DNA from 3 places in the Herbaspirillum seropedicae genome. Region 2 is predicted to be linked to each of the others. Evidence: predicted binding sites of a transcription regulator. Region 2 holds the regulator's gene; each other region holds the start of a gene.
The links. Region 2 encodes FliA, which starts transcription of late flagellar genes. Its sites were predicted from a motif close to CTAAAGTTTNNNNNNNNNNNGCCGNTA; they were not measured.
Positions count from the first base shown of each region.

Region 1: fliD (flagellar filament capping protein FliD) is a predicted target of FliA. The motif match lies at 1,532-1,558, and genes of this name have one in related genera.
Region 3: ACP92_RS08295 (FlxA-like family protein) is a predicted target of FliA. The motif match lies at 1,712-1,738, and genes of this name have one in related genera.

Region 1 is NZ_CP011930.1:1,275,714-1,278,935, reverse strand. It holds gene ACP92_RS05605 (aspartate aminotransferase family protein) at 1-655, shown strand, start outside; gene ACP92_RS05600 (Lrp/AsnC family transcriptional regulator) at 799-1,293, shown strand; gene fliD (flagellar filament capping protein FliD) at 1,622-3,222, shown strand, end outside.
Region 2 is NZ_CP011930.1:2,293,547-2,296,768, reverse strand. It holds gene flgA (flagellar basal body P-ring formation chaperone FlgA) at 1-692, shown strand, start outside; gene flgM (flagellar biosynthesis anti-sigma factor FlgM) at 857-1,174, shown strand; gene ACP92_RS10130 (flagella synthesis protein FlgN) at 1,199-1,657, shown strand; gene ACP92_RS10125 (RNA polymerase sigma factor FliA) at 1,747-2,481, opposite strand; gene ACP92_RS10120 (MinD/ParA family ATP-binding protein) at 2,487-3,222, opposite strand, start outside.
Region 3 is NZ_CP011930.1:1,897,081-1,900,302, reverse strand. It holds gene ACP92_RS08305 (Lrp/AsnC family transcriptional regulator) at 1-400, opposite strand, end outside; gene hppD (4-hydroxyphenylpyruvate dioxygenase) at 548-1,642, shown strand; gene ACP92_RS08295 (FlxA-like family protein) at 1,791-2,135, shown strand; gene ACP92_RS08290 (hypothetical protein) at 2,302-3,081, opposite strand.

The DNA.
Region 1 (3,222 bases), 1.0 Mb from region 2:
GTTGGCCTGCAACGAACTGGACATCCTCTTCGTGGTGGACGAGGTCATCACCGGCTTTGGCCGCACCGGCCCGATGTTCGCCTGCCTGGACGAAGACGTGCAGCCCGACCTGATGACCATGGCCAAGGGGCTGACCGCCGGCTATGCGCCGATGGGTGCGGTGATGATGTCGGACCGCGTCTACAACGGCATTGCCGATGGCGCGCCGATGAGCACCGTGGTCGGCCATGGCCAGACCTACTCGGCCCACCCGGTCAGTGCGGCGGTGGCGCTGGAAGTCCTGCGGCTCTATGAGGAAGGCGGTCTGCTCGACAACGGTCGTCGGCTGGAGCCGGTCTTCGCCGGCGGCCTGCGCGCCCTGCTGGCGCATCCGCTGGTGGGCGACGCCCGCAGCCGTGGCCTCCTGGGCGCGCTGGAGCTGGTGGCTGACAAGCAGACGAAAGCGCGCTTCGCGCCGGAACTGAAGCTGCATGATCGCATCTTCCAGGCGGCCTATCGTCATGGGCTGGTGTTCCGCGCCTTCGGCGACAACATCCTCGGCTTTGCGCCTGCGCTGTGCTACACGCAAGAGGACTTTGCGCTGATGTTTGCGCGTCTGAAGGCCATCCTCGACGAAGTACTGGCCCAACCCGAAGTGCGCCAGGCCGTGCGCTGAGCAGGCCAATGCGAGTATCGCCTCCATCCCGATGGGGAAATCGTGGCTGGAGGGGTTAAAATGCCCTGCAACCTCCTGCCGGCCTTGCCTGCGTGCCATACGCGGGCAAGGCCGGCAGGCTGAGTCGAATAACCCGAGGCAACATGATGACTAACGGCGCGTTGAAACTGGACCGGATCGATCTGAGGATTTTGTGTCACCTGCAGCAGAATAGCCGCATCACCAATGTGATCCTGGCCGACGCGGTGGGCCTCTCGCCCAGCCCCTGCCTGATCCGCGTCAAGCGCCTGGAGAAGGCCGGCTACATCAGCGGCTATGGCGCCTACATCCGGCTGGAGAAACTGGCCGATGTGCAGATCGTGTTCACCGAAGTGACGCTGTCGGACCATCGACGCGAAGACTTCGCCAAGTTCGAGTCCACCATCCGCAATGTCGATGAGATCATCGAATGCCATCTGGTCAGCGGCGGCTATGACTACCTGCTCAAGTTCATGACCCGTAGCGTGGTGCATTACCAGAGCGTGATCGAATCGCTGCTGGAGCAGAACCTGCGCATCGAGAAATACTTCAGCTACATCGTCATCAAGTCGCCCTTCGTCAAGCATCACTACCCGCTGGAAAAGTTCATCCAGAGCTGAGGCTGGCAACGGCCCGCCGGACGCCCGGCGCGCCGCCTCTGGCGCACATTGCCTTGCTGCGCTTCCTTCCCGTCCCGCCCATCCCACCTTCCGGCTTTCTCAAGATCGACCACACTGTCTCACTGCACAGGATTATCCGGGCGGGTAGTCGGCGGCGTTGAACGCACAAATTCCCGCATCTCCATCGATTCTCCACAAAAAGACCAGACAAACGTCAGTATTGGTCAGCAAAATCACCCTTTACTTTTGCAAAGACCTGCCGATAACGGCGGTATGCTGAGGCAAGCTCAGCGCTTCATATCATAAAAACATCATCAGGGGCTCTACCATGGCTACTTCCACAGGCACCATTTCGACGTCGGCAGGTCCGCTGGACGTTGCGACGCTGGTCAACCAGTTGATCTCGGTCGAGAGCAAGTCGCGGCTCACGCCCTTGAAGAACAAGGAGAGCAGCTTCAATACGCTGATCTCGGCCTATGGCAGCCTCAAGAATGCCTTCACCAGCTACCAGAGCGCGCTCAAGACCCTGACCGCGGCCAGCTTCAGCGCCCAGAAGACCACGCTGAGCAACGCCGGCACCGGGACCAACCTGACCACCGATCCCTTCACGGCCGATACCAACACCGATGAATCGACCAAGGTGCTGGCCCAGAAGCTGCAATCGGCGGGTTTCACGGCCGGCCAGACCTTCAACGCGGGCGACTCGGTGGCCATCAAGGTCGGCACCAACCAGCCCACCTTCATCACCCTGCAGGCCAACGCCACCCTGGCCGGGGTGCGTGACGCCATCAATGCCGCCAAGGCCGGCGTGACGGCCTCCATCACCACCGACGGCAGCGGCGACCACCTGGTACTGGAATCGAACACCGGCGGCACCGCCAATACCATCAAGATCACGGCCAACAACAGCCTCTCCAGCCTGGCCTATGATCCCTCTTCCAATGTCTCCAGCACGGTCACGCAGATCCAGGCTCCGCGCGACGCCAGCAAGGCGGCGGCGGGCAAGTACAACATCGCGGTGAACCAGCTGGCGCAGGCGGTCAAGGTCAGCTCGGCCGGCATCGCCCCGGGCAGCACCTTCGACAACGGCGTGCTGGCCATCAAGACCGGCAATGGCTCCACGGCCATCATCCAGCCCAAGACCAACTCCCTGGCCGGCGTGCGCGACGCCATCAATGCCAGCGACGCCGGGGTCAACGCCTCCATCGTCAACGATGGCACCAATGACCACCTGGTGCTCACCGCCAAGGACGCCGGCTCGGCCAACACCCTGCGCGTGACCGGCACGGGCAACTTCGCGGCCTTCAATTTCGACCCCAGCGGCACGATCACCACCACGGGCGTGGCGACCAACCAGACCTACTCCAGCGGCAGCCTGGCGCTGCAGGTGGGCAGCAAATCCTTCACCATCAACCCCACCGACCTCGACGGCAGCGGCGCCATCGGCCTCAACGATGTGATGAAGGCCATCAATGACGCCAACACCGGCGTGACCGCCTCCATCACCAACGATGGTTCCAAGGACCATCTGGTGCTCACCCCCAGCGGCACGGACGCAGTCAAGCTGACTGGCGCTGGCGACTACAGCGACCTGGCCGGCAGCTCCATGGGCCAGCTGGCCAAGGCGCAAGACGCCAAGCTGACCGTGGACGGCGTGACTGTGACCAGCACCAGCAACAAGGTCACCAACGTGATCTCCGGCGTGACCCTGAACCTGAGCAAGGTCACTACCAGCGCCGACAATTTCTCGCTGTCGATCAACAATGACACCAGCGGCCTTTCCACGGCCGCCAACACCTTCGTCACCGCCTACAACACGCTGGCCAAGGCCGTGGCCAACCTGACCAAGCAAACCCCGTCCACCACCAAGGGCCAGGCCAGCACAGGTTCGCCGCTGGCCTCGGAATCGTCGGTGCTGGCCTTGATGGG
Region 2 (3,222 bases):
CCTTGCTGGCTGGCGGACTGCTGGCCTTGTCCCCCGCCTCGGCGCAAAACGATCCCACTGCCCCGCAACGCCAGGACTTGCAGATCGTGCAACAGACGGCCGAGCAATTCCTCAAGGCCCAGACCGCCGGACTGCCGGGCAGCATCACCATCCAGACCGACCCCATCGACCAGCGCATGATGTTGCCGGCCTGCCTGGATCCCCAGGCCTTCATGCCGAATGGCGCGCGCCTGTGGGGCCGCACCTCGGTGGGCGTGAAGTGCGTCGCCCCTGCTCCGTGGACCATCTACGTGCGCGCCAATGTCCAGGTGATCTCGGACTACCTGATCGCCGCCGTGCCGCTGGCCCAGGGCCAGACCATCAGCGCCAGCGACATCAGCCGGGTGCGCGGCGACATGTCGGCCCTGCCAGCCGGCGTGATCACCGAAGAATCGCAGGTCATCGGCCGTGTGGCCGGCATGTCCCTGCGCGCCGGCACGCCCCTGCGTATGGACGCCATCCGCAACCAGCGGGTGGTACAGCAGGGCCAGTCAGTGCGCGTGGTCTCCAATGGCCCCGGCTTCCAGATTTCCACCGAAGCGCGCGCGCTGTCCAATGCCAACGAGGGCCAGATGACGCAGGCGCGCACCGCTGCAGGCCAGGTGGTCAGCGGGATTGCCAAGGCCGGCGGGATTCTGGAAATCAACTATTGATACAGGGCAATTCCTCCTCGGGTCTCGTCATATGAGAGAATGTGAAGAAATATCCTTCACACCCCTCAATTAGATGCGCTGGCTGTTAAAGTTTGCGCGGAAATGGTCGATAATCAATGCGACAGGCGGGTGCAAAGCGCCCCCACCCTACAAGGAATACTGCCGTGAACGTTAACGACGCCCTCAAATCCGCCGCGCTCAACACTGAGCAGACCCAGGCCCAGCCTCGCAACAACGCCCAGGCGGGCGCGACTGCCGGCAACAACGCCGCCAGTTCTGCCGCTTCCGACAGCGTGCGCTTGTCGGCGACCTACCAGTCGCTGGAAACCAAGGTCAGCAGCAGCAGCGGCAGCTTCGATGCCAAGAAAGTCGCCGAGATCAAGGCCGCCATCGCCAATGGCACCTTCCAGATCGACGCCGACAAGGTGGCCAACGGCCTCATCGACACCGTCAAGACCCTGATCAACGCCCGTCGCGCCTGATCCCCCAGTACAGGATTGATCTGCATGAACCCGGCTAGCCAACTGCAACAGGAACAAGCGGCCTTGTCGCGCCTGGTCGAAAAACTGCGCCAGGAACAGGCGCTGCTGGCCGACGCCACGCCGGAAGGCCTAACCGAGGTGATCTCCGAAAAAGCCACCATCGTCGCCGACATGGCCACCCTGGCCGGCAACCGCCACGCTCTCCTGGGCCAGCTGGGCTACAGCGAAGACGAAGCCGGCATGCAGAAATGGATGAATGAGCACGGCAGCGAGACTGACCGTGAGCACTGGGCCGCCCTGTTCGAACTGGCGCAGGACGCCAAGGAACTGAACCGCGTCAACGGCCTGCTGATCGGCAAGAAGATCTCGCTCAACCAGAGCGCCCTGACCATCCTGCAAGGCAAGACCGGCGCCGGCAATTTCTATGGCCCCGATGGCCAGAACAGTATCAGCGCCTCTGGCCGCAGGCTGGGTGTAGTGTAAGCCCCCCCCTTCCCTGCCTCAGCAGAAAAGCAAAAGCCCGGCAATGCAAATTGCCGGGCTTTTTTCATGCTGGAGGGCCGCCGATGGGATCAGGCCACGCCGCTCCAGGAATGCTCGCGCAGATAGGAGCGCATGCGCGAAATGGCCTGGCTGTGCAGCTGGCAGACGCGCGACTCGGACACGCCCATGACGGCGCCGATTTCCTTGAGATTCATCTCCTGCTCGTAATACAGCGCCATCAGGATCTGCTCGCGCTCGGGCAGCGCCTTGATCGAATCCACCACTGCTTCGCGGAAGCCGCCATTGATCAGGTTCTGTAGAGGATCGTCGGAGTCCGAGGTCTGGTGACGGTCCAGGAAGTGCTCGTGGCCGCCATCGTCGTCATGGAAATCTTCGTAGTAGATCAACTGATGGCCGCCACACTCACTCAGCAGGGACTGGTAGTCCTCCAGGCTGATCTGCATGTGCTGCGCCAGTTCGGCTTCCTTCGGCTGCCGGCCCAGTTGCTGCAGCAGCGTCTGCATGGCTTCTTCGACCTTGCGGGCGTTCTGGCGGATGCTGCGCGGCAGCCAGTCGCTGCTGCGCAGCTCATCGAGCATGGCGCCGCGGATACGTTGCACGGCATAGGTCTCGAACTGCGCGCCATGGGTTTCCTCGTAGCGGTTGACGGCGTCGAGCAGGCCCATCATGCCGGCCTGGATGAGGTCGTCCACCTCCACGCTGGGAGGCAACTTTGCCTTGAGCTGATGCGCCAGCTTCTTCACCAGCGGCGCATGCTGCTCCAGCAAATCGTTCTTGCCTTTTTTTCCCTTGACGTTATACATGCACGTCACACTCCCAGACTCGCACCGTCGGTCGCCATCCCGTAAGTGCTGCGCGCCGATTCGGCCGCGGTGAATTTCTTGGACAGGCGCTGGAAAGCCAGCGCCGCCGTCGCGAACGGAAACACATCCATCACCGCACGCCCCTGCCCGGTGGCGCGACGGATATGGTCGTCGGCCGGGATGGCGCCCAGGTAATTGAGCTGCGCCGCCAGGTAGCGGCTGGCCGCCTGCGCCATGTTGGCGTAGACGGTGCGCGCCTCGGCTTCGGTCGCATCATTGACGATGAGGCTGAACGGGCGACGACCGATGCGGTCGCTCAGGCTCTTGAGCAGCACATAGGCAGCCTTGATCGAGGACGCCGTGGTCGAGACCTGGATCACGATCTCTCCCATCTCCATGGTCGGCACCGGCAGCGACTGGTCCGCCGACAGCACGCCATTGACCAGGGTGATCTCGGCCTGCTCGATGAGGCTATCGAAGATCTCCGCCAGTTGGCCGGCCTGCGGGTCACTGGCAGAGGGCACGCTGCGTCGCGCAATGCGCGCCATCGAAAAACCTTCCGGCAACATGCGGGTCGCTTCGCGTGGTGCGCGCTCCATGCGCGCCACCTCCTGCAGCGTGGCCACGTCATGGCGCAGGCCGATGCGGGTAAGCAGCCCGGTGGTGGCCACGTCGCCATCGATGACCAGCACGCTGTGCTTGGCCTGCGCCAGCGAAGCCGCCAGATTGATGAGCATGGCG
Region 3 (3,222 bases), 400 kb from region 2:
CCGGCAGACGCAGCAGGCGCGTCATCATGAATTCGGAAAACGCCGCCAGGTCGGGGGCGACGATGCGCAGGATATAATCGCCCTCTCCCGTGACCGAAAAGCACTCGGTCACCTCGGGCATGGTCTCGACGGCCTTCTCGAAGAGCTCGCCGCGGGTCTCGCCCTGGCGATCCAGCGTCACGGTGGTGAAGGCCGTCACGCCCAAGCCGACCACGGCCGGGTCCAGCACGGCGGTGTAGCGTTCGATGACGTGGGCTTCTTCCAGGCGCTGCACGCGGCGGCTGATCTGCGAGGTCGACAAGTGGACCTTCTGGCCCAGGGCGCTATTGGTGATATGGCCGTCGCGCTGCAGCTCGGTCAGCAGCGCGAGGTCATAGCGGTCCACGTTGATGATGCTCATTTATCTCTCCAATTTGCTTATTTAAGAATTATTTGTGCATATTACCTAGTTTATCGCGCAAAAAACAATCACATATTGCGCTTTTTACGCAATAAACTCCTCGCATAGGCCGCGCTTGCCGGCCGCACCCGATACGAGGAGACACAGATGGGCCACACCGAGACCAATTTCGCCCCCGCCGCCAGCGGCGACCTGTTCGACAATCCCATGGGCACCGACGGATTCGAATTCGTCGAATACACCGCTGCCGACCCTGCCGCCATCGCCCGCGTGCTGGAACTGATGGGCTTTACCGCGGTGGCGCGGCACCGCTCCAAGAACGTCACCCTGTACCGCCAAGGCCAAGTCAACTTCATCCTCAACGGCGAACCCGGCAGCAATGCCGCCGCCTTCGCCCAGGTGCATGGCGCCTCGGTGAACGCCATGGCCTTCCGGGTCAAGGATGCCGCCCAGGTCTACAAGCGTGCGCTGGAACTGGGCGCGGAAGGCGTCGAGGCCAAGCTGGGGCCGATGGAACTGAATATTCCCGCCATTCGCGGCATCGGCGGTTCGCTGCTGTACCTGGTGGACCGCTATGGCGAGAATGGCTCCATCTATGACGTCGACTTCCAGTTCTTCCCCGGTGTGGAGCGCAACCCCAAGGGCGTGGGCCTGACCTATATCGATCACCTGACCCACAACGTCATGCGCGGCGCGATGGATACCTGGTCGTCGTTCTACACCCGCCTGTTCAATTTCCGCGAGATCAAGTATTTCGACATCGAAGGCAAGGTCACCGGCCTGCGCTCGCGCGCCATGACCAGCCCGTGCGGCAAGATCCGCATTCCCATCAACGAGAGCGCCGACGACAAGTCGCAGATCGAAGAATTCATCAAGCAATACAACGGTGAAGGCATCCAGCACATCGCCCTGGGCACTGACGACATCTACCAGACCGTGCGCGCCCTGCGCGAGCGTGGCGTGCCGCTGCAGGACACCATCTCCACCTACTACGACCTGGTCGAACGCCGCATCCCCGGCCATGGCGAAGACCTGGACGCCCTGCGCGAACTGAAGATCCTGATCGATGGCGCGCCCACGGCCGGCCAGGGCCTGCTGCTGCAGATCTTTACCCAGAACCTGATCGGCCCGGTGTTCTACGAGATCATCCAGCGCAAGGGCAATGACGGCTTCGGCGAAGGCAATTTCAAGGCGCTCTTCGAATCCATCGAACTGGACCAGATGCGCCGCGGCGTGATCTGAATCCCGCTGCCCACCTGGACGGCGAGGCGGAGCCCGCATCAAGGCGGCTCCGCCTTTTTTCTTTTGCGGCTCAAGCTTTGCCCCAGGCTGCCGTAAAACATGCAGGCAATCCCATCTCACTAGCGCCTCGTCAGGGGCTGGAGTCCGCATGTACGTCGCTCAGGCAAGGCAAGACGCTGTCCCGGCAGCCGCAGGCACCGACACACTGGATCCCGATCCGGCCGAACTGATCGCGCAACTGAGCCATCGCATCCTGATCCTGCAACAGCAGGCGCAGTCGCTGGCGCGCTTCCCCGCCAACAAGGATGGCAAGCAGCAGCGTCAGTTGCTGCAGCAGCAGATCCGCAATCTCTACCAGCAATTGTTCGTCCTGGAACAGCAGCAGGCGCAGCAGCGCAGGCGCAGCGACAACTATCTCAGCATGGCGTTATCGATGGCCGCCCACGCCGCGCACCATCACGCTCATGGCGTGGCGCTGGCGCCGTCGGTTTGAACCGGTCTGCGCTGGCTTAAGCCTGCTTGGGGCGCATCAACAAGCTCCGCTCGCCCTGCCCCCCACGAAAAACACCCCAACGTTGGAATCGGCATCCAACTGTTGGGGGACGGTTCACTGCCAAGGCTTTTTGCATCATCGGGACCTCGGTCCCGAGCCCTGCGCATCAAAGACTGAGATCAGGAAGCGGAGGATCACGGTAGGTCTCATCGATCGTGATGTTCTCTTTCTTCAGCGTCTCCTCTGCGGCCTGGCGCGACTTCGCAAGTTGCGGCAGCACGGCAGGCAACTCGGTCTTCCAGTGCAAGCGTTTGGTGGGGCCAACCACGGAACGCCATTTTTCATTGTCCGATTTCAATGCGTATTCGACAAAGTAGGCGCCCGGCTTGGTCACGTCGGTCTTGCTGGGATCACGGGTGATACTGACATCCAGGTAGGCATGATCGGAGTACAGGCTCCATGTAGCCCTGGTATCGAGCGTCATCCATTGCTCTAGCGACAAGACATAGTCGGGATCGAGGCTATAGATGGGATTTTCTTTCTGGCGATAGTCCAGGGCCTGCTTGCCTTTGAGTCGAGGTTCGCTCAAGCGGATCGCGCGCACCCAACCGGCATTACGCAGTGATTGCAACAGGCCAAAGAATCTTTTCCTGGCATCGTCATGCGCAATCACGTCCGCTTCTGTGATGCCGGCATTGATGTTCCAGTTGATAATGTTCTCGGAGGCAAAATTGGGATCGTCATTGCCTGTCGCACTCAAGATATAGGGCAGCGTGACATTATGCGCGCTGGTGGCAAGCACTACGCTTCCATTGGGGACGGATCCCCAGTCAGCGGCATAGAATTGGATCCCTTGCGGATACTTCGTTATTTCGAACTGATCAGGGTACTTCTTTACCAGGTCCACGCCCGATTGATTGACGCGGATTTCAACAGGTGCGGTCATTTCCTTTGCGCTTCCTGGCAGGCGATCCCGGCAACCAGACAATGACGCCAGGAAGAAAAAGAACAGAACGAATTTATTTCTGCAAAGGAAGCGCACGGTATTCCCGCCCCTTGGTCACGGAATGATCGCCCCCCGCCAGAG